One region of the Rhizobium quercicola genome, then DNA from elsewhere that is predicted to be linked to it. Evidence: riboswitches for the same ligand, from Rfam matches in the RefSeq annotation. Region 1 holds a riboswitch; each other region holds the start of a gene.

Region 1 (10,105 bases):
GGCGCAGCACGCGCGCCTCCTCGGCCTCGCGGGTGATGGCGTTCAGCGACAGTCCCATGGCCTTGACGGCGCCGGAGGCGCTGCGGGCCGGGGGAACCGGCGTCGCGCCCTCCCCTGCCGGGCCCGTGCCGCCCGTAGCCGTGCCGGCCGTCTGCGACCCGTCGGCCGATTTGCGCTCGGGTGCGGCCCCGTCGCTCTCGCCGGACGGGCGTGCGCCAGCCGCACGCGCGACGTCGGCCGGGCTCAGCCCGCCCCCGAACAACGCCTTCAACTCGCTCTTGCGGTTCCCCGCCATCATTCCGTTCCTTCCCGCGATTCCGGCCCGGAGGCCTCTCGCTTCATCTGTCTGCCGATCCGACCGGGTCCGGGGCCGATCGCCCCCTCGCCGGTCGCCACAGTCCGTCAGCGGTTCCACACCGCATGCACCAGCGCTTCGATCTCGCTGTTGACGGCATTCATCGATTCCACCGCCCGGTCGTAGGTCGCGCGGGTAAAGTTCTCGCGGCCGACCTCGTAGAGCGTCTGCTTGGTGAGACCGGCATCCGACACGGCGGTCGATTTCACCATGGGGGCCGTCAGCACGCGTTCGCCGAACAGCGAGCGCATGAAGCCGACGATCTGTGCCTGCGGCCCGTCATTCGGCTCGAAGCGGGTGACGAGGTAGCGCAGGAAGTCGAAATTCAGCGTGCCCCCGGCATCCCGCACGACCGACAGCAGGTCGGCCGTCATGAACAGGAACTGGTTCATCGAGGCGATGTCCAGCATCTGGGGATGCACGGTGACGATGACGGAGGTGGAGGCGCAGAGCGCCGACAGCGTGAGATAGCCGAGCTGCGGCGGGCAATCGATCACGACCACGTCGTAATCCGCCTCCACCGTGTCGAGCACCGCCTGGATGCGGGCGAAGAACAAGGGCCCGCCCCCCGCCGCACCCTCGCGGCCGGACTGCCGGTCGGCCAGCGCCTGCGGCGTCACATGCTCGAATTCCTGCAGCTCGATATTGCCGGGCACGAGGTCGAGACCGGGAAAATAGGTCTGGCGGATCACATCGGACAGCGGCCGCTGCTCCGCATCGTAGCGGATGGCGCCGTAGAGCGTGTCGTTGCCGGTCAGATCCAGCTCCGGCTGGTAGCCGAACAGCGCCGACAGCGAGGCCTGCGGATCGAGGTCGATGGCCAGCACCCGGTGGCCGGTCAGCGCCAGATATTGCGCGAGATGCACCGCCGACGTGGTCTTGCCGGAGCCGCCCTTGAAATTGGTGACGGAGATGACCTGCAGCCGTTCGCCGGCCGCCGCATCCCGTCGCGGCAGATAGGCCCGCGCCTTGGCGGCGTTGCCCTTGGCGAGCGCCTGTTCCGACAGGTGCAGGCGCAGCGCGTTGATATCGGCAAGCGAATAGAAGCGCCGTCCGCCGGCGCCGGTTTCCGGCTGCGGCCCCTCGCCGGCCAGCGACAGCTGGCGCAGATAGCCGTCGGAAACGCCGATCAGCTTGGCCGCCTCGCCGGAGGAGAACGGCCGAAGCGTCTTCGTCGAGGTCGGCGGAAACAGCCGCTCGCGCATCGCCTTCAGCTGTTCCGACAGCGCGCTCGCATCCGCCGCGATCGTCAGATCCGCCGATGGTGCCGGCGCCGCGTCCTTCGGGCCGGTGCGTGTCGTGTGGGCCGTTGGGGCCATGTTGCGTCTTTCCTCATCGTTTCCGGGCTCACGGGGCCCCGCCGCACTGGTCTCCCGTGGGCGGATGGCCGATCCTGTCGTCCGGTTGGTGCCGTCGGCGGCGATTCTCATGCATCAGTGTATACGTCGGGGCGCGTCATCTACAGAGGGGACGGCCTGTTACGCCGGAGCCGTCGATATTCGTCTCCAGCCGTTAGAGGTTGAGGTCTGTTGCTGAGTCGCGTCAAGCGATTTCTGGATGCCCAAATCCGAATCCTTCTGCCTGTCCACAGCGGTCCGGCACCGCCTTTTCCCGCCTCGCAGCCCCGACAGGATAAGGGGTCGGCGAACCGCGGGGAAAAATCGAGGCCGGTGGCATTGAAGAACAAGGCGGATTGGCCGTTTTTCTCCCCGCGGGAACGCACGCCTTCAAAGTTGACAGCTGTCAACTTTGGATGCCGTGACAAAGTGCATTGCGCCCTATCGAAAGTTGACAGCTGTCAACTCCGCCGCGCCACCGGCCGCAAACCCCACTGCCCCACCGCATATCCGCGCGCCCGCTTCTGCCTGAGCAGCGCCATCATCGCTGTTACCGCCGCCCGCTCGTCGGCGAAGACCTCGAGGCGCGATCGGCCGGGTGCGCCGATCCGTCCCCAGCGGCGCACCAGCACGATCTCGCCGAAGAGCGAGGGTTCGAGCGACAGGGCGTAGAAGCGCGCCATGTTGCGCGCGGGGTCGCAGCGTTCCAGATGCAGGCGGTAGGATGCGTGGGTCATGGGCAGAGAGTCGCGCGCCGGGAAGCCGAGGTCCAACGAGACTTGTGAATCGATCCGGGCCGATCGATTCACGGTGGTGATCGAACGGGCGCCATCCACCCCGCGACAGCCGGACGCCATCGGCAAAAGCCGGCTTGACCATGGCCACGGCTCCATGCAACCTTCCGCATATTCACCAGGGGGGTCCCGCCAAGGGGCTGAGATACTGCTGTACGCGCAGTGACCCGTTGAACCTGATCCAGTTCATACTGGCGGAGGGACGGTGAGGCGCTTGCAGGCTCTCCGGCGATCCCTCGCCTTGTGGCCGGCATCGCGTTTTCTCGGCTCTCGTCGCCAGGCGGACTGGGTCTCCAACCCGGAGAGCCTGCCATGACGATTGCCATTCCCACCCCCCTGCCGAGCGTGACCACCGGCGCCCTGCCCGCCTCGACCAAGGTGTTCAAACCCGGGATCCTTCATCCCGGCCTGCGCGTGCCGATGCGCGAGATCGCGCTGCACCCAACCGCCGGCGAACCCGCGGTCACGGTCTACGATCCCTCCGGCCCCTATACCGATCCGGCCTATGCCGTCTCCATCGATCGCGGCCTGCCGCGCCTGCGCACCGATTGGCTCACCGCGCGTGCCGACACCGTGGCCTATGAAGGCCGGGCGGTGACTGCGGCCGATAACGGCTTCGTCGCCGGCGACCGCCTGACGCCCGCGTTTCCCCTTCGCGCCCGGCCGCGAAAGGCGGTCGCAGGCGGCGCCGTGACGCAGCTCGCCTATGCCCGCGCCGGCATCGTCACCGCGGAAATGGAGTTCGTCGCCATCCGCGAAAACCTCGGGCGGCAGGCGCAGATCGCGGCCCTGCAGCGCGACGGCGAGAGTTTCGGCGCCCACATCCCGGATGTCGTCACGCCGGAATTCGTGCGGCGCGAGGTGGCGGAGGGCCGGGCGATCATTCCCGCCAACATCAACCACCCCGAGCTCGAGCCGATGATCATCGGCCGGAATTTTCTCGTGAAGATCAATGCCAATATCGGCAATTCCGCCGTGACCTCGTCCATGGCGGAGGAGGTGGACAAGATGGTCTGGGCCATCCGCTGGGGGGCGGATACGGTGATGGACCTGTCCACCGGCCGCAACATCCACAATATCCGCGACTGGATCCTGCGCAACGCCCCCGTGCCCATCGGCACCGTGCCGCTCTATCAGGCGCTGGAAAAGGTCAACGGCATCGCCGAGGATCTTACCTGGGAGGTCTATCGCGACACGCTGATCGAGCAGGCGGAGCAGGGGGTGGACTATTTCACCATCCATGCCGGCGTGCGGCTCTCCTATATCCCGCTGACGGTGAACCGGGTGACCGGCATCGTCTCGCGCGGCGGCTCCATCATGGCCAAGTGGTGCCTGCATCACCACCGGGAGAACTTTCTCTACGAGCATTTCGAGGAGATCTGCGAGATTGCGCGCGCCTATGACGTCTCCTTCTCGCTGGGCGACGGGCTGCGCCCCGGCTCGATCGCCGATGCGAACGACGCGGCGCAGTTCGCCGAGCTGGAGACGCTGGGCGAGCTGACGAAGATCGCCTGGGGCCACGATTGCCAGGTGATGATCGAAGGGCCCGGCCATGTGCCGATGCACAAGATCAAGGCCAATATGGACAAGCAGCTGGCCGTTTGCGGCGAGGCGCCGTTCTACACGCTCGGGCCGCTCACCACCGATATCGCGCCCGGCTACGACCACATCACCTCGGGCATCGGGGCGGCGATGATCGGCTGGTTCGGCACGGCCATGCTCTGCTACGTCACGCCGAAGGAGCATCTGGGCCTGCCCGACCGCAACGACGTGAAGACCGGCGTCATCACCTACAAGATCGCCGCCCACGCCGCCGACCTCGCCAAGGGCCACCCGGCCGCCCGCCTGCGCGACGATGCGCTGTCGCGCGCACGCTTCGAGTTCCGCTGGGAGGATCAGTTCAACCTCTCGCTCGACCCCGATACGGCCCGCGCCTTCCATGACGAGACCCTGCCGAAGGAGGCGCACAAGGTCGCGCATTTCTGCTCCATGTGCGGCCCGAAATTCTGTTCGATGCGCATCTCCCACGACATCCGCGCCGAAGCCCAGAAGGACGGTCTGGCGGCCATGGCCGCGAAATACCGCGATGGCGGCGATCTCTACATGCCCGTCGGCGAGGGCAAGGGAGAGGGAGAGGGCGCAGGCGTCGGAGCGGGCCCGGGGCGGGAAGGGGAGGCGTGAGACGGTTCCGGTCGTTGGCCTTCGGATGCGCCAAGGCGACATCTGCTCACCGTCACGACGTGGTCTGAAGGCGGGTTCGCACACGCCGTCGCTCCGGGCTCGACCCGGACCGACGGCGTGTCGTGCTGCCCGCGCAAGACCGCTTCGCTGACAGACGGGGCCGAGGTGCCTGCCGGCACGCCGACCCTCCCGGAAACCGGACCTGCCGCTTCGAAACCCGCGCCTTGCCTTTCTCCCGCTGCGAGGGTTCAATGGCGCATGGTCCGAACCGTGCGAAAGGCTGTCATGGGAACCCTCGTCGCCGTCCTCTTCCTGCTCCTTCTCCTCTTCGGCTGCCTGCGGTCTCCCGGTGGGGCGACCATTCTCGCGGGTCTTCTGATCTTCGTCGCCGGTCTCGTGCCTCTGGCGCTGATCACCGGCATCCACCCCTATGTCTTCCTCGCCGTCCTGCAGACGCTCACCACCACCCCCGCCGTGCCGATCGGCATCGCGCTGATGGCGCTCGGCCGGCTGCTCGTTCTTGCCGAACGACGCGCGTCGGCGCGGCGGCCAGATCGCCTCTGACCCGCGCGGACAAGAAGAGGGGAGGGGGCAATACAGTATGCCTTCGGTCCCGTCGCGTCCTTCCCTGGACATTCCGCCGGAGACGACAGACGTTTCTACCCTAAATATCAGGTAGACCTCGCAGCGATACGGTAAACGCCGCCACGGAGCTTGCCCACATCACGGTGCGGCGGTTGCGTTAAGCGTATTTCAACCAAACCTTTGTAAAACTGGCAGAATGGACAGAACCGTGCCGTCGCCTACGATGGCGTGCCCAAGTCTATCGCCGAACCGTTGAAGCAAAGACCTCGTTTGGAGACGCCGGATGTTCCCGAAAACGGCCACGGGCCGCAATATGTTCGCCATCGTCGCCACCGGGGTCACCACGACGGTGGCGACGGCCGGCATTCTTCTTTACCTCGCCTATCACGAGGTGCGGGACCGCTCGATCGCCGAGATGACCAATGCGGCCGCCACCAGCGCCGCCAATGTCGAGACCCGCTTCGGCGCGCTGAAGGCGCTGAGCTTCAACATGCGCTCCTATCTCGTCGCCGCCACGCGGACCGGCGCCCCCTCGCGCGAGGAGACGGATGCGTTTCTGCGCCAGCTGCTGATCGACACGCCCGCGGCCGTCGGCGTCAGCACCGGCTGGGAGCCCGACGCGTTCGACGGCAAGGATGCCGCGTTCAAGGGCAAGCCCGGCCATGATGCGACCGGCCGCTACGTTCCCTATTTCGCGCGCTCGGGCGAAACCATCCTGCACGATCCGCTGATCGACTACGACAAGCCCGGCGCCGGCGACTATTATCAGGTGCCCAAGCAGACCGGCCGGGATTTCTTCACCGAGCCCTATCAGTATGCCATTGACGGCAAGAACGTGCTCATGACCTCCTTCATGGTGCCGCTGCTGAAGGACGGCCGCTTCGTCGGCGTCACCGGTGTGGATACCGCCCTCGACAGCCTGTCCCGGGATCTCTCGAGCCTCAAGCCCCTGGGTGCCGGCTTCGTCGCGCTGATCAGCCAGAGCGGCAGCATCGTCGCCTATCCCGATCCGGCGCTGCTCGGCAAGTCGCTGAAGGACTCCGGGCTCGATGCGGCGGCCTGGGAACAGGTGGTCGCGCGTCCCGGCACGCCGGTGGAGATGGCCAATGCCGACGGATCGCAGAACCTCGCCGTCGCCGTGCCGGTCAACATCCTTCCGGGAACCACCTGGTACACGGTCGTCTCCGTGCCCGTTCCCGCGCTGTTCGCCGGGCTGAAGAGCCTTGCCCTGACCTCGCTCGTCGTCGTCGGCATCGCCACCGTGCTTCTGATCGCCGTCGCCACCGCGCTCGCCAACCGCTTCCGCAACCGCCTCGGCAAGGTCATCGCCGCGACGAATTCGATTGCGGCGGGCCGCGTGGATGCGGATCTCTCCGACACGACCGCGAAAGACGAGATCGGCGACATGGCGCGCTCGCTGGAGGTGCTGCGCGACAGCACGGTCGCCCGCATGCGGCTGGAACAGGAAGCCGCCGCCAACCGCAGCCTGAGCGAGGAGGAACGCCAGCGCAAGGCCGAAGCCGATCGCAGGCGCGCCGCCGACATGGCGCAGGCGACATCGGGCCTGGGCGAAGGCCTGCGGCATCTGGCCGATGGCGACCTGACCTTCCAGCTGGCCGACCCCTTCGCCGCCGATTTCGAGACGCTGCGCGCAGATTTCAACGCCGCGGTGACGCAGCTGTCGCAGACCCTCGCGGCCGTGGCGCAGGCCACCGACGCCATCGACACCGGCAGCCGCGAGGTCAGCAGCAGCGCCGAGGATCTCTCCAGACGCACCGAGCAGCAGGCGGCGTCGCTGGAGGAAACCGCCGCCGCTCTCGACCAGATCACCGTCAACGTCACCAATTCCTCCAAGCGCGCCGACGAGGCCCGCAAGGTCGCCATTCTCGCCAATGACAGCGCGGCCCAGTCCGGTCGTGTCGTCGCCAATGCGGTGGATGCGATGCAGAAGATCGAGGCCTCGTCCAACGAGGTGTCCAACATCATCGGCGTCATCGACGAAATCGCCTTCCAGACCAATCTTCTGGCTCTGAATGCCGGCGTGGAAGCGGCGCGGGCAGGGGAGGCGGGCAAGGGCTTCGCGGTCGTCGCGCAGGAAGTGCGCGAGCTCGCCCAGCGCTCGGCCAAGGCCGCCAAGGACATCAAGGACCTTATCCGCACCTCTTCCAACGAAGTGCAGAACGGCGTCCGGCTGGTCAGCGACACGGGCGAGGCGCTGCGGCTGATCGAAGGCTACATCATCACCGTCAACCAGCACATGGCCTCGATCGCCACATCGGCGGGCGAACAGTCGGTGGGTCTGGCCGAGGTGAACACGGCCGTCAACCAGATGGACCAGGTGACCCAGCAGAACGCGGCCATGGTCGAGGAGACCAGCGCCGCCGGCGCGACGCTCGCCACGGAAAGCGGCCGGCTGCGCGCGCTGATCGCGCAGTTCCAGCTGGGCACCGCTCTGCGCCTCACCGCCACGGCGATGGCGGCCGGCCCGACCCCGACGCGGGCAGCGCCGCGCGCATCGGGGGGTGCCTCCGGGCGTCCGGCCCCGCACACCGCCGCCGCACCGGTCCGCCATCCGGCCGCACAGGTGACCCGCGCCGTCGCCGGCAACGCCGCGCTGCAGGAAAGCTGGGAAGAGTTCTGAGCCGCCCGGACCGGCGGGCGCAGCGGCCGCACCCCCGGGTCCGCCCGTCTCGCCCGGCGCCGGCGCTCAGCCCTCGCGCCGGCCGAGGCTGACCGCGATCTCGCCCTGCGAACCGAGGCCGAAGCGGACGCCGCCCGTCTGCAGGGCCTCGCGAAGCGCTTCGACATGCGGCAGCCGCGTGCGGTTGCCCGTGCCATGTTCCAGCCGCCGGATGGTGGAGACGGAGACGCCGGCCTTGGCCGACAGATCTTCCACGCTCCAGTCCAGAAGCGCCCGCGCCGCCCGGATATGGGCGCCGTCCAGCGTCTGGAGGACCGCCAGGCGCGACGCCGCCGACGGCAGCGGCGCCGTTTCGATGAGCACGCCGATCCACTCCCGCACGGCACCGTCCGCGTTGCAGAGCGGCGCGCCGCGCATCAGATAGCGCCGGAAAGCGCCGTCCAGGCACCGGATGCGCAGATCGACGGAGTTGGGCTGCCCCGTGCGCGTGCAATCGGCCCAGAGCGCGCGAACCTCCTCGCGCTCGTCCGGGTGGATCGCCTCCAGCCAGCCCCAATGGTCCGCCGCCGCCAGCGTCTGGCCCGTCAGCTCCTCCCATTTCAGCAGAGACAGGATCTTGCCGTCGGGCAGCATGCGCCATTTGACGGCGGCGATGGCCGCGATCAGGCGCTGGTAGCTCTGCCATCCCTCGCCGGCCATCAGCCGCGCCTCGTGCTGTTCGGTGACATCCGTCATCATGCCGAGCGCGCGCAGGGGCACGCCGTCGGGATCGACGAGGACCTCCGCCGTGTTCTGGATCCAGCGCAGGCTCCCATCGGGGCGGATGATGCGGAACTCCCGCTCGATCGCCTGTCCGGCGCGGATCACCGCCAGCATATCGGCGTTCGCGCCCCGGTCGGCCGGGTGGATCATGCGCACCACATCGGCGAAGTCGAGCCGCGCGAAGGGCGAGAGGCCGAGAAGGCGGAAGAGCCCCACCGAGCCGTTGATGTCGCCGATGCCGAAATCGATCGACCAGAAGCCCACCCGGCCCTGATCCTCCACCAGCTTGAGAAAATGCCGCGAGGAAATGCCCGACGGGCGCGGGCGGGCGCTCTCCCGGCCCGGCCCGGCGGGGGGTGTCTCGCGCCCGAAAAGTCCTGTCGTCGGCATTGCGCGTCATCTCCCCGGCCGCCGGCCGTCGATGCCGGCGGTCCGTGACCGGTTTTCGGTCAAATCCAGAGTTGGCCCGGCACGCTGCGTTGGAAACGACCCATTTTTCGCGTCGAAAGCGCAGGGTCTATGCCCTTCTTAAATCAAGGATTATCTGAAATACAACACATAAATCCGATGATCGCGCATCGCGTTCGGCGACGGGAAAACGCGTGTCGCGCCCTGCCGCCCGACGGCCATCCGTTCCGCCAGAAGGTCGCCATGAGCAATGTTTCATCCTCCGGCTAACGCCGCGCCCGCGGTCGCCGATGCGCGCGCATGACCGCTAATGACGACCGGCGGCTCCGCCCGGTTCGTCGTCGAGGCGACCCCCAAGCGGGGCCGCCGCTTTCGCATGATGCATACGGACATGACCTCCGTGTGTCCCAGAGCCGCCGGCAGAATGAGTGTGCCGCCCGGCGTCCGCCGCCCGGACAGAGGCAGCGGGCTTCATCCCCAGGAGATCCTGATGTCAGTACTGCAGAATATGAAGGTCGGAACCAAATTGCTCGTGTCCTCGGGCATCGGCATCCTGTTGATCGCCGGCATGATCGCCAACCAGCAGATCGCCCGTCTGCGGGTTACGGCGGCGAACGAGATCGTGGAACACGAGCAGACGATCCTCAACGGCATCGTCAATGCCGAACTGGCGCTCCTCCGGATGCGCTTCGCCTCGCGCGGCATCAATCTCGCCAAAACGACGAGCGGCGTGGCGGAGGCCTTTGCGGATGTACGGGCAAACAGCGAGAGCGGCTGGAACGCGCTCGAGCAGCCGATCGCGCTCGCCATGATCCCGGACGTGCTCGTGCAGATCCGCAACGGGCTCAAGGCGTTCGAGACGACCGTGGCGAAGCGGGCGACCGCGGTGGAGACCGCCTTCCGGAAGAAGGGCGGCGTGCAGCTGACGGACGCAGAGATGGAGCTTGCCATGGCCGTCGTGTCGGCCGCCGACAGCAAGAAGATCGCCGACGATGCGGCGGTCGCCATCGAACAGGCGAAGGCGAACGCCACCCGCTTCACC
Region 2 (10,105 bases), on a different contig from region 1:
TCGGCGATATCGACGGTTCTGACCGAAAGCGCCGGATGGGCCGGAAGCCGCGCCAGCTGCGCCTCGCTCCGGTCGGCCACGATAACGGCATAGTCGCCGGAGGTCGCGAGCAGGTGTGCGATGGTGGCGCCGATCTTGCCGGCTCCGATGACGATGATGGTCTTCATGCTGTTCCCCTTCTGGACTTTGTCCCCAGCATGCATTGCACGGCTGTTGTCCAGAAGCGCCGATTCGTGCAAAAGACAGGATTGTTTTCGGCATTTCGCCGTGGGGATTGGTCGATATGGGTGTTTCCGACAGCGATCGCAGCCTTCTTGCGCTGCTTGGCGAAAATGCGCGCATGCCGACAGCCGTGCTGGCCCGCAGGCTCGGTCTGTCGCGTACCACCGTTCAGGCGCGGCTGGAGCGACTGGAGCGGGACGGGGTGATCACCGGCTATGGCGTCCGCCTCTCCAGCGACTACGAGCGCGGGCTGGTGCGGGCGCATATCCTCATCACGCTCGCGGCCCGGGCACTGCCGCGCGTCACGCGCGATCTGGAAGCGATGCAGGCGGTGCGCATCGTCCATTCGGTCAGCGGCAGCTTCGACCTCATCGCCATCGTCGAGGCCGCCTCGATCAGCGCGCTCGACCTCGTCATCGACCGGATCGGGACGATCGAGGGGGTGGAGAAGACCCTGTCGTCCATCGTGCTGTCGACGCGGATCAGCCGCTGAAAGCGCGGCCTCCGGCCCCATGAAAAAAGCCGCGTCCCCTGCGAGACGCGGCTTTTCGAATACGGATAGGGAGGAGACCTTACTTGACGGTCTTTGCGCGCTCGATCGCTTCGACGATCAGCTGGCGGGCGACGGTCGCGTCCTTCCAGCCGAAGATCTTGACCCACTTGCCGGGCTCCAGATCCTTGTAGTGTTCGAAGAAGTGCTCGATCTGCTGCAGGGTGATTTCCGGCAGGTCGGTATATTCCTTGACCTTGTCGTACCGCTTGGTCAGGTGCGCGCTCGGCACGGCGATGATCTTTTCATCCTTGCCGGAATTGTCTTCCATCATCATCACGCCAATCGGGCGGACGTTGATGACACAGCCGGGAACGAGCGGGCGCGTGCTGGCGATGAGGACGTCGATCGGGTCGCCATCGTCCGACAGCGTGTGCGGCACGAAGCCGTAATTGCCCGGATAGGTCATGGGCGTATAGAGAAAGCGGTCGACGACGAGCGTGCCGGCTTCCTTGTCCATCTCGTACTTGATCGGATGACCGCCAACGGGAACCTCCACGATGACATTGATGTCTTCCGGCGGGTTCTTTCCGATCGAGATTGCGTCAATACGCATGAAGCCTCCATGCTCCTGAAGTGGGACTGACGTCCGATAAAGCCAAACCTGCCGTTGTGCAATATCAGCGGCGGTCTGAAGCGTTCATTTGTAGGCAAAGAGGTTAAAGAGCGGACATTTCGTCGATTCCGGGTCTGCGCGCAAACCCGGCGGCGCCATTCGTCGCGCTTTCCGGAGCGCCGTCAGTTCCAGACGTAGCCGATCTTCTTCAGGCTCTTGCCGCCGAAATCCTCCATGCCTTCGCAGATGTCGCGGCCGCCGGCATTGCGGAAGAAGCGGCCGGCGTGCGCGCAATCGTCCAGGCACCAGACGACCAGGCCGCGGCAGCCGAGCGACGTCAGCAGGCTGCTCGCCTCGCCGAAGAGGATGCGGCCGAGACCGATGCCCTGATATTCCGGGCGGAAGTAGATCTCGTAGACCTCGCCCTCCTGCGGCAGGGCCCGGGCGCGCGACAGGCCGAGCGTTGCATAGCCGGCGATGACGCCGGCAACCTCGATGATCAGCAGCGTCGAGGGGCCGCCGGTCGCCTTGCGCCACCAAGCCGCATTGCGGCGATCGACCATTTCGTTGAGCGGGCGATGGGGGATGAGGCCGGAATAGGTCTGCAGCCAGGAGAGGCGGTGAACCTGGGAAATTTCGGCGGCGTCTCTCGGCAGGCCGGGGCGCACTTCGATGGACAATGTCTTCATGTTGCGCGTCGACCCTGTCCGTCCCATCTTCGTCACGCCGCGGCATCCTGCCCGGCAGCGGCGAAATTAACGGTATTTTAACGAGATCGGCAAGCGCGAATTCGCACTGCGCACAAGGCATCGTTTGTGATGTCGGGCGGGCGGCAGGGCGCAGGAGGACGGGTCGGAGTCGAAGCCAGCGGTGACCGGACCTCACAAATTCGCCGCGACGCTGCACATCGGCGTTGGCGGACGGAACTTTTGTGAAAAGCAGGCGTTATGAAACGTCCGATCGACTGGCCAAGCGCCCGGTTGGGCCCAGATCGAACCGATGTCCATCCGCTTGGCGTCGTCTCATACAACAGAATTAGGGCGTCTCGATTGCAGGTCAAGTCTTCCACCCTCGCAATACCGTCTCCCCAAGCCCAGCCCGGAGGCACGGTCACGTGCCCGTCATGGAGTAGCCAATGAAAAATCTTTCTGCAGACAGGCGCATGATCAAGATTGCCATGGCGGCTCCCTATCTGGAGCGGGGCGAGGAGCAGCTTCTGGCGCAGGCCTGGAAGGACAATCAGGATCAGGACGCGCGCAACAAGATCGCAATGGCGCATATGCGCCTCGTCATCTCTATGGCTGCAAAGTTCCGGCACTTCGGCCTGCCGATGAGCGATCTCGTGCAGGAGGGCCATATCGGTCTCCTGGAAGCCGCCGCCCGTTTCGAGCCGAGCCGCGACGTCCGCTTCTCGACCTACGCCACCTGGTGGATCCGGGCCTCCATGCAGGATTACGTCCTGCGCAACTGGTCGATCGTGCGCGGCGGGACGTCCTCGGCTCAGAAGGCGCTCTTCTTCAACCTGCGGCGCCTGCGCGCCAAGCTGGCCCAGGGCAACAGCCAGCTGACGGCGCGCGCCGTTCATGAGGAAATCGCCTCGGCCCTCGGCGTCAGCCTTGCCGACGTGCAGACCATGGATGCCCGCCTGTCCGGCAGCGACTCTTCCCTACAGGCGCCGATCTCCTCGGGCGATGCCGACAGCGGCGAGCGCCTCGACCTTCTCGCCTGCGCGGCCCCCCTGCCGGACGAGCAGGTCACCGACATGATCGATCAGGAGCGGCGCAAGAACTGGCTCGGCCATGCGCTGGAGCAGCTGAACGACCGCGAAATGAAGATCATCCGCGCCCGCCGTCTGTCGGAAGACAGCGCGACGCTCGAGGAACTCGGCGCCGATCTCGGCATTTCCAAGGAACGCGTCCGTCAGATCGAGACGCGGGCCCTGGAAAAGCTGAAGGTCGCTCTCGTCGCCCAGGCTCCGGAACTGGCGCTGACGGCCCATTAAGACCGATCGACGACAGATGAAAACGAAAAAGCCCGCCACACCGGTGGGCTTTTTCGTGCGGGCCTCTACTCCGAAATGATCTTGATGCGGTCGCCGGGCTTGATGGTCGAGGTGATCTGCAGGGCGTTGATCAGGCGAAAGAGATCGAGCTTGCGGTCGGTGCCCATCATGCGGGCCGACAGGGTCGCCAGCGTATCGCCGGGGGCGACGGTGATCACGCGGATGCGCAGGGGCTTCAGCGCGGCGGCTTCCTGGGGGCTCATGCGGCGGAACGAGTTGCGCAGCACATCGGCCGTCGGCTCCAGCGACGGCATGCCCTTGGGCACCGCCGTCAGGAAGCGGTAGATCTGCGTGTCGATCCGCAGCACCGTCACGTCGAAATCCCAGCGCTCGGCCGAGGCGCGGGCGGTCGCGGCCTCCAGCCCGTTGATGGTGATGGCGTGGATCGTTTCCGGCTGCAGGCCGGTGACCCAGCCGCTGGCGATATAGTCGGTCAGGCTGCGATGCTGGGTATCGGCCACGCCGTCGAAGCGGATGGCGATCTCGCCGGGGCCGGTTGCGAGCACCGCTTCCGCCTTGTTGTCGATCTGGAAGCCTGCGGGCACGTCGAAGCGGATGCCGAGCTTGCCATGCAGGAAGGTCTGTCCGCGGACATAGCCCTCCTGCGGGCTGTCGCCATAGAGCAGGCCGTCGATGCCATCGAGGAAATAGTCGCGGCCCCGGTCGCCGGTCGTGCCCTCGGGGCCGAAGGCGCGGGCGTGGCGGCGGGCGAGCTCCACGCGCTGCGGCGCGTTCGGGTGGCTCGACAGGAAGTCCATGCTCTGGTCGTTTTCCGGGTCCACCGAGGAGAACCGGCTATAGGCGGCCATGGCATCGAGAAAGCGTGCGGCGGCATAGGGGTCGTAGCCCGCTTCGCCCAGCATGCGCACGCCGATCACGTCGGCCTGCAGCTCCTGGTTTCGCGAGAAGGCGGCGAGCCGCAACTTGCCGCGAGCAAGCGCCTGTTTGCCGGCAAGGTCGCTCGAGAGAACCTCCGACACGACGCGGCTGGCGATGACCTCGGCTTCCTCGCGCTGCTGGCGCTGGATGCCGTGATTGGCGGTGACGTGCGCCATCTCGTGCGAGAGCACGGCAGCGACCTCGGAGGCGTCGTCGGCCAGCGCCAGCAGGCCACGCGTGACGTAGAGATAGCCGCCGGGCAGGGCGAAGGCATTAATGGCCGGAGAGTTCAACAGCGTGATGCGATAGGACTGGTTGGGATTTTCGGACACGGCCGTCAGGGCGCCGGTAATGCGGGCGACCAGCCGCTCGGTCTTCTCGTCCTTGTATTCGCCGCCGTAGCTCGCGACGATTCGCGGATGTTCGCGGGCGCCCATCTGCGCGCGGGGATCGTTCTTCTGAACCTCGTCGACGATCTGCGGCGTGGCGGAGGGGGAGACGCTCGGCTCGTAGCTCTGTTCGATGGCGGTCTGGCAACCGGCGAGCGCCAGCAGAGCGAGGCCGGCGACGGACGCGCGCAGGGTGCTTGCAATGCCACGGGCCGACAGGTGCCCGCCGTTCCGCTCGTTCCGCTCGTTCACCGTCATGCCTCAGCCCATCTTCGCGTCCGGCGGCGTGCCGAACGCTCTTGCGGCAGTTCCGGCAGAGCCGCCCTACATCCTGGGATACGTGCAATCGCTCCGTTTCCCAGAGCCCGATCTAGCCTATTCGTGCCGCCCATGCCTACTGCATAATTCCGCAAAGCCGGTCGGTTTGCGGAAAAAAGCTGCCGTTCTCCGCCGGGCCGGCCCGGCTCCATCGCGGGTGCCACAGGCGGACGGTCAAATTGTGGCATGGGCGCCGGATGCGGTTCAGGCACCTTTCGACGGGACGCCAAGGAAGCGGGCGACGGCTGCCGGTTCGCTCCGGCGCAGGAAGGCGTCGGCCTCTTCGTGGAGCGCGACCCTGCCGTCGTCGAGGAAGAGCACCCGGTCGGCGAGGCGACGCACGTCGTCGGCATGGTGCGTGACGAGGAGGATCGTGCTGGCCTCCTTCGCCTGCAAGGCCGCCAGAAGATCTCCCATTTCCTGCCGCAAGCCCGGGTCGAGTGCGGCGAAGGGTTCGTCGAGCAGCAGGATCGGGCGCCGGCGCACGAGGGCGCGGGCGAGCGCCACCCGCTGCCGTTCGCCGCCCGACAGCGTCGGCGGCAGGCGCCGTTCGAAACCCGCAAGCCCGACATCCCCCAGCGCCTGTTCGATCTGTGCGCGATCATCGCCGTCCAGCGTTAGGGACGGGCTGATGCCGAGGCCGATATTGGTCGCGATGTCGAGATGGGCAAAGAGATTGTGCTCCTGGAAGATGACCGAGACCGGGCGGAGCGCGGGCGGGATCGGGGTCGCGTCCGCGCCCAGAATGCTGACACGGCCTGCGTCCGGCGTCTCGAAACCGGCGACGAGGTTGAGCAGGGTGGATTTGCCGGAGCCGGAGGCGCCGGTGACGGCCGTGATCCTGCCGCGCTCGATGGCGGCATCGAAGAGAAGCGTGCGCGGGACGGGATGGCCGGGGAAGCGGACCGCGACGTTCTCGAGACGTATGGCGAGGGTTGTCACGATGCACGCTCCCTCAGGCTTTCGCGGGCGGTTCCAAGGATGGTGAGGGCGACGCAGACGAAGCCGAGAAGAAGGGCGAGGCCGGCGGCGTCCGTCGTGCGGTAGCTGCCCATGCGGCTGTAGAGCAGGTAGGGCAGGGTGACCATATCCTGCGAGCCGAACAGCGCGACGGCGCCCAGATCGCCCAGCGACAGGGCTGCGGCGAAGGAGAGCGCCATGAGCAGCGGGCGGCGCAGGCCCGGCCAGTCGATCAGCACGATGCGGGACCAGCCGGATATGCCGAGGCTCGTCGTCAGCCGTCCCGTGCGGGCGGCATGGGTTGCGATGGCCGGGGCCAGCACGCGGGTGACGAAGGGCAGCGCCATCAGCGTGTTGATGAGCGTGACGACCGCCGGTGCGAAGCGGGCGACGTCGCCGAACGGTCGCAGCAGCAGAAACCATCCTGCCCCTATGACGACCGGCGGCACGAGAAGGACCAGCGACGTGCCGGCGGCGACGCTGCCCGAAAACAGATGGGCGAAGCGGCCCGGCCGGCGCTGCGACAGCAGGATCTGGCGCGTGGTCAGCATGATGGTGGCCAGCGCCACCGACAAGGCCGCCGACACCGCAGCGATGCCGAGGCTGGTGACGAGTGCGCGATGGACCTGGGCGTCGGATGCCAGTTTGCCGAGGTCGGAGGCCAGGCCCGAAACGAGGACGGAGGCGAGTGGTGCCGCGACGAAGAGGGCGGCGAGCGCAATGACGAGGCCATCGGCGAGAATGGCCGAGCGTGACCGGCCATCGAAGCGGCGCACCGGCCGGCCGGTCGTGAAGCCCTCCGTTGCGGGCGGGGTCATCCAGCGAAGAACGAGCAGGAGCACGGCCGTCACCGCGATCTGCAGCGCGGAAAGCGCGATGGCACGCGGGGGATCGAAGTCGAACCGCAGGGCCTGATAGATCGCGACCTCCAGCGTGCTGGCGGCAGGGCCGCCGCCGAGCGTCAGCACCAGCGTGAAGCTGGTGGCGCACAGCATGAAGATCAGGCCGGCCATGCCCGACAGCAGGCCGCGGATGACCGGCCATGCGATGAAGCGAAAGAGAGAAAGGCCGGACAGTCCGAGATTGGCGGAGACCAGCCAGTATTCGCCGGGGATGCGCTCCAGCCCCGACAGCAGCAGCCTGACGGCCAGCGGCATGTTGAAGAAGACATGGGCGACGAGAATGCCGGCCAGACCGTAGATCGCGACTGGCCGGTCGAGATCGAGCAGGGCGAAGACGTCATTGACCACGCCCTGCCGGCCCCAGATGCCGACGATGCCGAGCGCGGCGACCAGCGCCGGCAGGCCGAGCGGTAGCGCCATCAGCCGGATGATCCAGATGCGGCCCGGAAAGCGCCGCCGCCGGGCGAGCGCCAAGGCCACGGGGATGGCGAAGGCGATCGACAGGAGCGTGGAAAGGCCGGCCTGGATGAGCGTGAAGCGGGCGACCCGCCAGACATAGGCATCGAAAACAGGGGCATGGAAGACACCGCCTGTGGCTCCGGTCTCCGCGCCGGTCGCGGCCAAGGCGAGCGCGAGGATGGCGGCGCCGACGAAGAGCGCGATGCCGAGAATGCCGGCCACGCCGAGCGTCCGCGTCAGACGGCGATCGCGAGCGGCGGGCACGGGACGATCAGTTCCGGCTCATGGCAGCCAGCCATTCGTCGATCCAGGCCTTGCGGTTCGCAGCGACATCCTCCGGGCTCATCAGGAAGGTCGTCTTGGGCTTAACCAGCTTTGAGAAAGCCTCCGGCAGCGGCTCGCTGGGCTGTGCCACCGGCATCATCCAGTTGGTGGTGGGCAGGATGGCCTGCGCCTGCGGGCCGTCGAGGAAGGCGAGGAAGGCCTTGGCGAGCGCGGGGTCGCGGGCGGCCTTCGTCATGCCGGCCACCTCGATCTGGATATAGTGCCCCTCGGCGAATTCCGCCGCCTGATAGCGGTCGCTGCTTTCGGACACCATGTGATAGGCGGGCGAGGTCGTGTAGGAGAGAACCATGGGCGCTTCGCCCTTGGTGAAGAAGCCGTAGGCTTCCGACCAGCCGGGCGTGACGGTGAGGATGCGGTCCTTCAGCTTGCTCCAGGCTTCGCCGGACCGGTCGCCATAGATGGACTTCACCCAGAGCAGCAGGCCGAGGCCCGGCGTCGAGGTGCGGGGGTCCTCGATGACGATCTTGTCCTTCGCGCCGCCCTCGACCAGCTCCTTCAGGCTCTTGGGCGGGTTCTTCAGCGTCTGCGTGTCGTAGACGAAGGCGAAGTGGCCGTAATCATAGGGCACGAAGCTGTCGTCCGAAAAGCCGCCGGGAACGGTGAGCGCGGAGGTGTCGAGGCCATGCGGGGCGAAGAAGCCGGTGGCCTTGGCCTCGGCGACGAGGTTGGTGTCGAGGCCGACGACGACATCCGCCTTGGAGGCGGGGCCTTCGAGCTTCAGCCGCGTCAGCAGCTCCACGCCATCGGCGACGCTGACATAGGTGAGCGTGCAGTCGCAGGTCTTCTCGAAGCTCTCGGCGATCTTGGGGCCGGGGCCCCATTCGCTGGTGAAGCTCTCATAGGTGTAGACGGTCAGCGTCTTCTTCTCTGCGGCACCGGCGGGTTGGGCGCCGGCGAGGGAAAGCATCATGCCCCCGGCGAGAAGGAAGGTGGTCGTGGTGGTGAAAAGCCAAGTGCCGCGCATGCGCGCCTCCTTCAGGATACAGGTTTCAAGGGGAGTAGCGCTTGCGAGCCGTCTAATCCCTCCGCCGGTGCTAGCCGGATCAGGTTCCGCGGGTTGGCGTTTCGCGCCTCTCAGCCCGTCGTCCCGCAACGACGGATCGTCGCGTTGGAAGGGCACCCCGTTAGAGCATGCCAAGATCTAGACGCGGTCCCGCCCCTTGGCAAGATCCAAGGTCGCAGGATGCCTCGGTGCGCGAGCGCCCGTGCCCTCCCGCATCTTTGGGGCTTTTGCGCCCTTTGACCTTTGCCTCCGGGCCGGCTTCGCGCTATGGCAGCGCGATGACCGCAACCGCATTCACCATCCTGCTCGGCGGGCCGCTGACGATGACCGACCGGCTGGCCGCGCAGCTGGCCGGAACGCGCGTCATCGCGGCGGATGGCGGCATGCGGCATGCGGGGGCCATCGGGCGGACGCCGGAACTCTGGGTCGGCGATTTCGACTCGACGCCGGACGCGCTGATCGCGGCCTGGCCGAACGTTCCGCGCGAGCCCTATCCGCCGGCCAAGAACGAGACCGATGGCGAGATTGCCGTGGCGGCGGCGCGGATGCGCGGCGCGCGGCGGCTGATCCTGGCCGGCGCGCTCGGCGGCGAGCGCAGCGACCATGCCTTCCAGCACCTGCTGCACGGGCTGCACCTTGCCGAAACCGGGCTCGACGTGCTGCTGACCTCGGGCGAGGAGGAGGCGGTGCCGCTGCTGCCCGGCATCACCGAGGTCCACCTGCCGAAAGGCTGTCTCTTCTCCGTGCTCGGTCTCGATGCGCTGACCGATCTTTCCATTGCCGGCGCGCGCTATGCGCTCGACCGTTTCGCGGTGCCCTTCGGGTCGTCGCGCACCCTTTCCAACGTGGCGGAAGGACCCGTGCAGCTGACGCTCGGCACGGGCCGCGCGATGCTTCTCGCCCGCCCCCTCGACATGACAGGAGCCTGACCATGGCGCCGCCCATTCTGAAACTCGACGATATTGTGCTGACCTTCGGCGGCACGCCGCTCCTGAACGGCGCGGCGCTGCAGGTGGAGCCGGGCGACCGGATCTGCCTCGTCGGTCGCAACGGCTCGGGCAAATCGACGCTGCTGAAGATCGCTGCCGGGCTGATCGAGCCGCAGTCGGGCGAGGTGTTCCGGCATCCCTCCTCCACCGTGCGCTATCTGGAACAGGCGCCGGACTTCGGGGCCTACACCACCGTGCAGGCCTATGCCGAAGCGGGGCTCGGGCCGGGCGACGATCCCTATCGCGTCACCTATCTCCTCTCGCATCTCGGCCTGAGCGGCGAGGAAAACCCGAACGATCTCTCCGGCGGCGAGGCGCGGCGCGCGGCCCTGGCCCGGGTGCTGGCGCCCGAGCCCGACATTCTGATGCTCGACGAACCGACCAACCACCTCGACCTGCCGACCATCGAATGGCTGGAAGGCGAGCTGCAGAAGACACGCAGCGCGCTCATCCTCATCTCGCACGACCGTC
Region 3 (10,105 bases), on a different contig from region 1:
GCCAAGGCCTGGTGGGACAGCCCGGACGACCCGAAGATCCGTATCCTGCGCGTCACCCCTTCCTTCGCCGAATACTGGGACAGCCCGGGCACCGTCATCAGCTACATCAAGATGGCCGCAGCCGCCGTGTCGAACACCCGTCCCGACATGGGTGAGAATGCCAAGGTCAATCTCTGACCGGTTTCCCGTAATCGATTTGATGACTCGGCGCGGCATCTCTGCCGCGCCGTTTTTCGTTGCGCCGAACGCGCCGATCATGTCGACATCCTGTATTACCCCATGGTAGAACCGGACCCAGCCTTGACGACGCAGGGCGTGTCGGAATGCGAAGAGGGGTCTCATGACGGAAGCGATCTCCGCCGAAACGGTTCGGGCCCGCGGGTCGGGAACCCAGAGCGTCTACGCCGCCTTGCGTGGCGAAATCCTCGCCATGGCGCTGTCGCCCGGCAGTCCGCTCGATGAGGTTCGGCTGTCGGAACGCTTCGGTATGTCCCGCACGCCGATCCGCGAGGCGCTGCTGCGTCTGTCGGCCGATGGTCTCGTGACGACCCTGCCGAACCGCAACACCATTGTCGCCACCATCGATTTCGCCGAGCTTCCCACCTATTTCGACGCACTCACCCTCATGTATCGCGTCACCACCCGCGCCGCCGCCTCGCGCCGCGATGCCGCGCAGATGGCGGAGATCCGGCGGCATCAGCGGACCTTTGCCGAGGCCGTCGAAGCCCATGATGCCTACGGCATGATCGAGGCGAACCGCGAATTCCACGTCGCCATCGCCGTGCTCGGCGGCAATCCCTACTACGTCACCTTCTTCAGCCGCCTGCTGGACGAGGGACGACGCATCCTGCGGCTCTACTACTCGACCTTCGACGACCGCCTGCCGCGGCAATATGTCGATGAGCACGAGGCCTTCATCGCCGCCATCGAGGCGGGCGACGTCGAGGAATGCGACCGGCTCGCCATCGCCCATGCCGCCCAGATCGTGCGGCAGATCCAGGAATACGTCGCCCGCGACATGGGCAAGGCGACCGCCATCCGGAACCTCTAGGAAGACGGGCGCCTACGCCCTCTCTTACCGCGCCCCACAGACAGAAAGCATATCATGTCCCCCATCGATCTTGGCCTTCCCGCGTTCATTTCCGATGCCGAGCGGCGGGAGCGACTGGAGCGACTGCGCGCGAGCCTCGACGCCCAAGGCCTTGCCGGCCTTCTCCTCGGATCCTCGAAGAGCCTGCAATATTTCACCGGCCTTCACTGGCATGCGAGCGAGCGCCTGCTCGGCGCCCTGATCACCCCGACGGCGCTGCATTACATCGTCCCCGGCTTCGAGCAGAGCCGCGTCGAGACCCTGCCGCACCTGCCGGGTGAAATCGCCGTCTGGCAGGAGGAGGAGAGCCCCGCCGATCTCGTCCGCCGCATTATCGGCGCGAACGGCACGCTCGCGCTCGACGATGCGCTGCCGCTCGCCATCTATCATCCGTTGGCAACGGCGTTCGGCCAGGAGCGCCTCGTGGATGGCGGCCCCGTCATCCGCGACATCCGGATCGTCAAGTCAGCGGCCGAAATCGCCATCATCCAGCATGCCATGACCATCACGCTGGAGGTGCACAAGCGGGCGCATGCGCAGATGGCGCCGGGCGTGCCGGCATCCGACATCGTACGCTTTATCGACCGCGAGCATCGGGCGCTCGCCGGTTCCGGCTCCACCTTCTGCATCGTCTCCTTCGGCACCGCCACCTCCCTGCCGCATGGTGCGGATGGCGATCAGGTCCTGTGCGAAGGCGATGCGATCCTGGTCGACACGGGCACGCGGATCGACGGCTACCACTCGGACCTCACCCGCACCTACATGCTGGGCGAGGCGACACCGGACTTCGCCCGCGCCTGGGCCATCGAGCGGGAGGCGCAGCAGGCCGTGTTCGACGCCGCGCGCATCGGCGCGCCCTGCCACAGCCTCGACGATGCCGCGCGTGCGGTGCTCGTGCGCCACGGCCTCGGCCCGGACTACTCGCTGCCCGGCCTGCCCCACCGCGCCGGCCACGGTCTCGGGCTCGAGATCCACGAACATCCCTATATCGTGCGCGGCAACACCCTGCCGCTGCGCGCCGGCATGGTGTTCTCCAACGAGCCGATGGTCGTCTTCCCCGACCGCTTCGGCATTCGCCTCGAAGACCACATCCACATGACCGAGACGGGCCCGACATGGTTCACCGAGCCGGCCCCCGGCCCGACCCGGCCGGTCGCCTGAGGGTCCGGTGAGGGCGAAGCACGCACTTCGCCCTCACCGGCCTTAGATCGTCTCGACCGCCTCGATGCGCGCCTGCCCGCCGACAACGGGCGCGAACGCGTCCCAGACACCGCGCGCGCCCTGCCGCCATTCGGCGATATCCGGCACCGCCAGCACCTGCCCGCCATGGGACAGCGCGGTCGCCACGCTCTTTTCCTCGTCGGCCACGATCAGCGCATCGAACATGGCCGCTCCCTCCGTCGAGGCATCCGACAGCACCTGCTGCTCCTCGGGCGACAGCCCGTTCCAGAAGCTTCCGGCGAAATAGACGACGCCGGAGGCGCGGATATGGCCGGTCAGCATCATCACTGGCACCACCTCATAGAGCTTGAAGCCGGCATAGGCGGATTTCGTCAGGTCCATCGCATCGGCAACGCCGGTCGACAGCGCGTTGTAGGTTTCCGTGATGGGAATGCCGACCGGCACCGCGCCAAAGCCGGACCAGAGCCTGGTGTGCAGCGGGCTCTGGATCACCCGGATCTTCCGGCCCACCATCTCCTGCGGACGCAGGATCGGTTCCTTGGCCAGAAGATGCCGTGCACCGTAATCGATGAAGCCGGTGGCAACGAAGTTCTGGGCCTTGAGCCTGGCCTGAAGGTCGGCGCCGATCTCGCCGTTGACGACGCGGGCCACATGCGCGGCATCGCGGTAGAGAAACGGCAGGTCGAGGATCTGCAGCTCCGGCACCCAGCCGGACAGCGAAGAGACGGTGGAGAGGCTTGCCTGCACCGCGCCGAGCCGCGTCGCCTCGGCCACCTCCTTTTCCCCGCCCAAGGCGCCGTTGGCGACGATGTTGAACCGGAAGCGACCGGGCATGCGGCTTTCCACCCGCTCGGCGATGTGCCGCCAGATCTTCGTCTCCGGCTTGTCCTCCCCGAGCAGAGAGGCGACCGTGAGGCTCGTGGTTTTGGCAAAGGCCGGGCGAATGAGTGCCGGGGCGAACAGGCCGGCGGCGAGAGACGATGCCAGGAAGGTGCGGCGGGTGGTGGTGGACATGGGTTTACGGATCCTCATGGACGGAAGACGAGCGCGAGCGCGGACAGGATGAAAAGGGCGACGAGAAGCGCCCCGAGATAAGGAAGCACGGCCCGAAACAGGGCGGAGGCCGGCACGCCGGTAACGCCGGAGACGACATAGACGAGCAGGCCGAGCGGTGGCGTCAGCCCGTGGATCATCAGGTTGACGACGAGGATGACCCCGAAATGCACCGGATCGATGCCGGCAGCGACCGCCGCCGGCAGCAGCACGGGCCCGATGAGGAGGATCGCCGCACCGATGTCGAGGATCAGCCCCAGCGCCAGCAGGACGAGGTTGGAGAGCAGAAGCACCGCAAGCGCACTGCCCCCGAGCAGCGTCACGACGGACTGCATCACCCCGGCGATATCATCGACCGCGAGCAGAAAGGCGAAGGGCGCGGCTGTGCCGATCAGGAGCCCGATGGCCGACACCTCCACAGCAGCCTGCCGGAAGACGCCGAACAGGCCGGGAACGCCGCGCCGCGCCATCAGCGCGAGAAGGAGCGTATAGGCCGCCGCGAGCGCCGCGGCCTCTGTTGTCGTAACGACGCCGATGCGGATGCCGAAGACGACGATGAGCCCGAGCCCGAAGGCGGGAACGGCCGACAGCGCCGCACGCAACTGAACGTCGCGCCCGACGCGCGGCATGCGCCCGTGATCGCCGGCCGTAAGCGCGATGGCGACGGCAAGGCAGAGCGCCATCAGCCCGCCGGCGACGAAGCCGCCGGTCAGCAGCGCGCCGATCGACAGGTTGGTCGCGGCCGCGAGAAGCAGGAAGGCGATGGAGGGCGGGATGACGTTGTCGAGCACGGAGGTTGCCGCGACGATGGCCCCGGCCTGCGCCGGCGGATAGCCGTGGCGCACCAGCTCCGGCTGGAACGTCGCCGCCCCGAAGGCGGCGTTCGCGACCGACGAGCCGGACGCGCCCGAAAACAGCACCCCGGTCAGAAGCACCGTCTGGGCAAGGCCGGCGCGGCGGTGCCCGACGAGGCTTGCCGCGAACCGCACCAGCCTGTCGGCAGCACCCGATGCGGTCAGAAGCGCGCCGGTGAGCAGGAAGAACGGTACGGCGAGCAGCAGGAACTTGGACAGGCCGGCAACGGTCGTCGACAGGATCGCCGGCGCCGGCAGGCTGCTGCCGAAGGCGATCGCCACCGCGGCGGCGGCCAGAAACGCATGCGCCAGCGGCGCCGACAGGACAAGCCCCAGCCCGGCGACGAGCGCCATCCAGACGCTCGGCGGCCAGGACGTCTCGATGACCAAATGGCCCACGAGCAGATACACCGTCACGCCGAGCACCGGCCCGGCGAGCGCGCGCGCGATGTCCCCCTCGGCAATGCGGCAGAGAACCAGCCGCGCGAGAAGGGCCGCGCCGCCCAGCAGCGGAAGGCCGAAGCGCAGGGCTTCCGGCACGCCGAGCGTCGGCGACGTGCCCCCGACCATCTCCATGACGGCCCCGGCGCCGAAGACGAGCACGAGGCCGGCGAGCACCGAAACCCCGTCCGCCCCGATACCGGCAAGCCGCTGCGGCAGGGGCGGCAGGCGCGACACCAGAATATCGAGCCGCATGGCCAGCGGCCCGTTCAGGGCCAGAGGCGCACCGAGCGCGATGAGCGCGATGTGCAGCCAGATCCCCAGGTCCTCCGCGCCCATCAGCCCGGTCTTGAACCCATAGCGCAACACCACGCCGGCAAGCACCACGACGAGCATGGTCGCAAGAACGAGCCCGGCGAGCGAGCCGAGGAGACGGTCGAGCACGCGCAGCACGGCAGCGGCGACGCGCGCAGGCGCGCCGGCAGAACCGACGCCGGTCTCGATATCCCCTTGGCCCGGCGCGCCCGTCACGCCGTCCACCACCGGTAGAAATGGTGCACGGGGCCCCGACCCTTGCCGATCGCAACACCACGCCCCGCTTCCAGCGCCTGATGGAGATAGGTCTTCGACAGGCTGACGGCCTCGACCAGCGCGTAGCCGCGCGCAAGATGGGCGGTGATGGCCGCAGCGAGCGTGCAGCCCGTGCCGTGGTCGTTGCGCGTGGCGATGCGCGGTGCGGCGAAGGCCCGCACGCTCTCGCCATCGAACAGCAGGTCGATGCTCTCGGGCCCCTCGCCATGCCCGCCCTTGATCAACACGCTGGCCGCCCCGGCCTTCAGGATAGCCTCCGCCTGCCTGGTCACGGCGGCACGGTCCTGCGCGATCGGCAGCCCCGTCAGAAGTGCTGCCTCCGGCAGGTTCGGCGTCACGATCGCGGCCCGCGGCACCAGCACGCTCCGGAGCGCATCGATCGCCTCTTCCCGCAGCAGCCGGTCGCCCGATGTCGCGACCATGACGGGATCGAGCACGACGGGCTCGGAGAAGCCCTCGAGGCCGGCCGCGATCGTCTCGATGGTCTCGGCCCGCGACACCATGCCGATCTTCAGCGCCCGGACATCCATGTCGGCAAACACCGCCGCCATCTGCGCGGCGATCAGGCCGCAGGAGATATCCTCGACCGCCGTCACGCCCATCGTGTTTTGCGCCGTCACGGCGGTGATCACGCTGGTGGCAAAGGTCTCGAGTGCGGAAAACGTCTTGATGTCGGCCTGGATGCCGGCACCGCCGCCGCTATCGGAGCCGGCGATGGTGAGCGCGATCGCGGTCATGCCCTGCCCTCCAGCGCGGCATCCACCGCCGTGCGGAACGCGGTCGTCGCCCCGGCGATATCGCTCGCCCGGAAGATGGCCGAGATCACCGCCACGCCATCCGCACCGGCCGCGATCACGTCCGGCACGCGCGACAGGTCGATGCCGGCGATGGCGCTCACGGGCATGTCCGGCCGAAGGCGTCGGATCGTCCCGCGCAGCGCGCGCAATCCGTCCAGCCCGACCGGCGGGTCCGGATTGACCTTGGAGAGCGTCTCGAACACGCCGCCGATGCAGGCATAGTCGATCGGCGCACGACCTGCGCGCGCCGCATCGGCTGGCGTTTTCACCGTCAGCCCGATGATCGCGGCGTCGCCCAGCAACCGCCGCGCCGTCGGCGCGTCCATGTCGTCGGCCCCGAGATGCACGCCATCCGCACCCGCCGCCAGCGCCACGTCCACCCGGTCGTTGACGACGAAGGCCACGCCCGTGCCGGCAAGCGCCGCCCGGATGGCGACCGCGCGCTCGACCATGACGCGCGTGGATGCGGTCTTGTCGCGGTACTGGATCAGCGTTGCACCATGGCGGGCGGCAGCCAGCGCCAGCTCTGGCAGCGGCGCGATGTCCGCCAGCGATGCATCGACGATCGCGTTCAAACGGTCATCGACCTTAATCGTGTTCGGGATGGTCATGTCGGATCCTTGCAAGAGAAAGAATGTCGGTGTCGCCGACGGCTGCCAGCGCATCGAGGAAGGCGGCCGAGAACGTGCCGGGCCCGCGCGCATGGGGCGCCGCCCGTTCCGCCGCGACCCCGGTCACCGTCAGGGCGGCCGAGGCGGCCGCTAGCGCATCCGGCTCGACCGCGAGGAACGCGGCGATCACGCCGCCCGAGAGACAGCCGGTGCCGGTCACCTGCGCCATGAAGGGATGCCCGTTGCCGATCTCAACGGACGTTTTACCGAGTTGCAGCAGATCGACCGGGCCGGTGACGATCCGCAAGATCCCGGGCGTTTCGCCGATCAGCGCCATCTCGGCACGGTTGCCGCGCACCACGGTCGGCTGCAGCGCGATCAGCTCGCGTGCGAAGGCGAGCCGTGACGGCGAGTAATCGCAATGGACGGGATCGACGATCCACGGCTTGCCCTGTGCCCGGGCGACCGCAACGCCGAGACGGATCGCCTCGCGGCGCTCCGCATCGAGCGTTCCGAGATTGACGGTCAGCGCATCCGCGCGGCCGACGAAGCTTTCCACCTCCTCCAGCGATCCGGTCATCGAGGGCAAGCCCCCGATGACCGTGATGCCGTCGGCGGTGAACTTCTGCACCACGCTGTTCATGAGGCAATGCACGCGCGGCCGCGCCTGCCGCACCCGCGCCAGCATGTCCGCGACAGCCTGTGCCGTGATCGCGCTCATTTCAGCTCCACGGCGATATCGGAAACCTCGAGCGCCTTAGCGATCAGCCCCTCCTCCTGCATGAAGGCGCCGAAGCGGGCATAGCGGCCGGTATCGAGCGCAGCGGGACGCTTGGCGAAGCGCGGCAGCGTATCGAAGAAGGCGGTGCGGTTCAGTTCGTCGTTGAGGTTGGGATAGGCCTTGGCGAACAGCGCCCAGGCTTCGTCGGGATGGTTGGTGAGGAAGATGGAAGCCTCCTCGACCGCCGACAGGAAGCGCGGCAGCCGGGTATCGGTCACGAGATCGCGATGGGTGACGAAGACCAGCTCGTCATAGACCGGGATACCGTGCTCCTCCAGAAAGAAGGCGCGGCCGGGATGTCCCTCGAGCTTCATCTGCGTCAGTTCGAAATTGCGATAACCGCCGATCGTCGCATCGACCGCGCCCGAGATCAGCGACGGCGAGAGCGAGAAGTTGACGTTGACAAGCTCGACATCGTCCTTGCCGAGCCCTTCGGACGCCAGCATGCGCTGCAGCAGCACATCCTCGAAGCCGGAGACGGAATAGCCGACCTTCCGGCCTTTCAGGTCCTTCAGGCTCTTGATCGGCCCGTCCGCCAGCACCGTCACCGTGTTCAGTGGCGTCTCCACCAGCGTGCCGAAGCGCACGAGCGGCAGGCCCGCTTCATGGTCGCGATAGAGATTGGGCTGGTAGTGGATGCCGATATCCGCCTGCTTTGCCGCCACGAGTCGCGGCACGACGGAAGGGTCCGCCGGCGGCACCAGCGTGACATCGAGCCCCGCCTCGGCGAACAGGCCCTTCTCCTGCGCGACCACCAGGGGCGCATGGTCGGGATTGACGAACCATTCGAGCAGCACGGTCAGCGGGTCGGCGGCCTGCGCGGAGGTGGAGGCGAAAAGGCTGGACAGGCCAAGCATCGTCGCGACGAGAAGACGGATCATGCAGATCTCCGGGATGGGACGGGTTGAGAGGATCGATGTTCGGGATGAAGGCGATCGCCCTCCCGCGCCCAGGGCGCAAGGCGGGCGGTGAGGAGATCGACCAGCAGGCGCAGGAGCAGCGTCATGACGGCCAGCACGACCATGGCGGCGAAGACGGTGGCCGTCTGCATGCGGGCATTGGCCTGCACCATGACGAAGCCGAGACCGGCGGACGCACCGACCCACTCGCCGACGACGGCGCCGAGCGGCGCCAGCGGGGCGGCGACGCGCAGGCCGGAAACGAGGCTCGGCAGCGCCAGCGGCGCCCGCACCGACACGAGCGCCTGCCAGTGCGAGGCCTGCGTCAGGGACACGGCATCCACGATGTCCCGTTCCGTCCGGTTCAGCCCGTCGGCAAAGGCCGAGGCGACGGGAAAGAAGATGATGAGCACGGTCATGGCCACCTTCGAGGCCATGCCGAAGCCGAGCCAGACGACGAGGATCGGCGCGAGAACGAAGACCGGCAACGCCTGCAGGATGAGGATCGTCGGCCAGACGAACGGCCCGATGCGCGGGCTCGCCGCCAGCACGAACGCCGTGCCCGCACCGAGCGCCGCGCCCGCGACGAGCCCGATCAGGATTTCCGACAGCGTGACGAGGCTTTGGGACAAAAGAAACGCCGACTGCTCCCGAAATACCGCGGCGACAGCCAGCGGCGACGGCAGCAGATAGGCCGGCGGCGAAAACACGGCCGTGCCGGCCTGCCAGATGAGAACCAGCACGCCGAGCCCGAGTGCCGCGTGAAACGCGCGCATGCCTAGAGACCGGTATCGCGCGGCGGGGGAAACAGACGAACAGGCAACGGCATCGGCGATCTCCACACAAGGGCGACGGAGATCCGGGCGAAGCGGAGAAGAGAGAAAGGGCCGTGAGCGGACACCTGTTTCCGTTCCTACGCCGGTATGACCCGGATCAGGTTCAAGGGTCCAGGCTCAACGCCCATCTCAGCACCGTTCGGTGCCCCCCTCGGAAGTGCGCGGAAAATCCACGCTTTTGGCCCTCCTGTCAATCCATTTGACGCCTTTTCGCGAGGCTCACGTGACCGACCTCCGATTCCGCCCCGACGATGGTTGCCTCTAACGCCCTTATGCGAAAGCGAGAGTTTACCGAGCAGAACCACGCGCTTGCGCAGTGCACAAAAGCCGCGATAGAGACGACGGAGGCGACAGGGGCAGCGCCCGAGACGGAAGAGGGGTATCCGGCATGACGACGACGCAGACCCGGCTGGAAAAGGCCGTTGCGGTGATCGCGGACGCGATGGAGATGGCGCTCGGTTTCTTCGAGACCCGCGCGACGATCGCCACGGGCGCCAAAGGCTTTCAGGACTTCGTGACCGAGGCCGACACGAGCGTCGAGCATCTGGTGCGGGCGCGGCTGGCGGAAGCCTTTCCGGGCGAGGCCGTGGTCGGCGAGGAGATGGGCGGCACGGGTGGCGATGCCTACTGGATCATCGACCCGATCGACGGAACCGCGAACTTCCTGCGCGGCTCGCCGCTGTGGGGCATCTCGCTCGGCCACGTCACCCATGGCCGGCCCGATCTCGGCGTCGTCGCCATGCCGGTGTTCCGCGAGATCTACGCTGCCGCAGACGGCACCGGGCTGATGCGCAACGGCCAGCCCTTCACCCGCACCGTGCCGTTCGAGGATGTGCGCGTGATGTCGCTCGGCGACGCCTCGCCGAACGAGGCCGACGAGGTTGCGGCGCTGACGGTCGGCCTGCGCCATGCCGGCTGGGTCGTCCAGTCGATCCGCTCGACCTCCATCGGCCTGCTCTTTGCCGCGCGC

Evidence for each region. A riboswitch is a leader RNA that binds a small molecule or an ion and turns the genes downstream of it on or off. The one in region 1 is predicted to bind thiamine pyrophosphate.
Region 2: it holds a riboswitch for thiamine pyrophosphate, as region 1 does, so the genes downstream of both, thiB (thiamine ABC transporter substrate binding subunit) here and thiC (phosphomethylpyrimidine synthase ThiC) in region 1, are expected to answer to the same signal.
Region 3: it holds a riboswitch for thiamine pyrophosphate, as region 1 does, so the genes downstream of both, LRX75_RS09475 (ABC transporter permease) here and thiC (phosphomethylpyrimidine synthase ThiC) in region 1, are expected to answer to the same signal.

The regions. Positions count from the first base shown of each region.
Region 1 is NZ_JAJOZR010000006.1:125,063-135,167, reverse strand. It holds gene repB (plasmid partitioning protein RepB) at 1-298, opposite strand, end outside; gene repA (plasmid partitioning protein RepA) at 403-1,674, opposite strand; gene LRX75_RS10765 (WGR domain-containing protein) at 2,154-2,429, opposite strand; TPP riboswitch at 2,597-2,707, shown strand; gene thiC (phosphomethylpyrimidine synthase ThiC) at 2,799-4,667, shown strand; gene LRX75_RS10755 (hypothetical protein) at 4,953-5,231, shown strand; gene LRX75_RS10750 (methyl-accepting chemotaxis protein) at 5,536-7,893, shown strand; gene LRX75_RS10745 (PAS domain-containing protein) at 7,960-9,045, opposite strand; gene LRX75_RS10740 (methyl-accepting chemotaxis protein) at 9,554-10,105, shown strand, end outside.
Region 2 is NZ_JAJOZR010000002.1:268,710-278,814, forward strand. It holds gene LRX75_RS04700 (saccharopine dehydrogenase family protein) at 1-167, opposite strand, end outside; gene LRX75_RS04705 (Lrp/AsnC family transcriptional regulator) at 284-715, shown strand; gene ppa (inorganic diphosphatase) at 795-1,328, opposite strand; gene LRX75_RS04715 (GNAT family N-acetyltransferase) at 1,511-2,017, opposite strand; gene LRX75_RS04720 (RNA polymerase factor sigma-32) at 2,464-3,330, shown strand; gene LRX75_RS04725 (M48 family metalloprotease) at 3,396-4,916, opposite strand; gene LRX75_RS04730 (thiamine ABC transporter ATP-binding protein) at 5,181-5,918, opposite strand; gene thiP (thiamine/thiamine pyrophosphate ABC transporter permease ThiP) at 5,915-7,537, opposite strand; gene thiB (thiamine ABC transporter substrate binding subunit) at 7,569-8,552, opposite strand; TPP riboswitch at 8,646-8,776, opposite strand; gene LRX75_RS04745 (thiamine diphosphokinase) at 8,924-9,574, shown strand; gene LRX75_RS04750 (ABC-F family ATP-binding cassette domain-containing protein) at 9,577-10,105, shown strand, end outside.
Region 3 is NZ_JAJOZR010000005.1:202,477-212,581, forward strand. It holds gene LRX75_RS09430 (pyridoxamine 5'-phosphate oxidase family protein) at 1-177, shown strand, start outside; gene LRX75_RS09435 (GntR family transcriptional regulator) at 341-1,051, shown strand; gene LRX75_RS09440 (M24 family metallopeptidase) at 1,106-2,251, shown strand; gene LRX75_RS09445 (TRAP transporter substrate-binding protein) at 2,294-3,286, opposite strand; gene LRX75_RS09450 (TRAP transporter large permease) at 3,301-5,124, opposite strand; gene thiD (bifunctional hydroxymethylpyrimidine kinase/phosphomethylpyrimidine kinase) at 5,148-5,948, opposite strand; gene thiE (thiamine phosphate synthase) at 5,945-6,619, opposite strand; gene LRX75_RS09465 (hydroxyethylthiazole kinase) at 6,597-7,340, opposite strand; gene LRX75_RS09470 (ABC transporter substrate-binding protein) at 7,337-8,281, opposite strand; gene LRX75_RS09475 (ABC transporter permease) at 8,278-9,075, opposite strand; TPP riboswitch at 9,193-9,297, opposite strand; gene LRX75_RS09480 (inositol monophosphatase family protein) at 9,524-10,105, shown strand, end outside.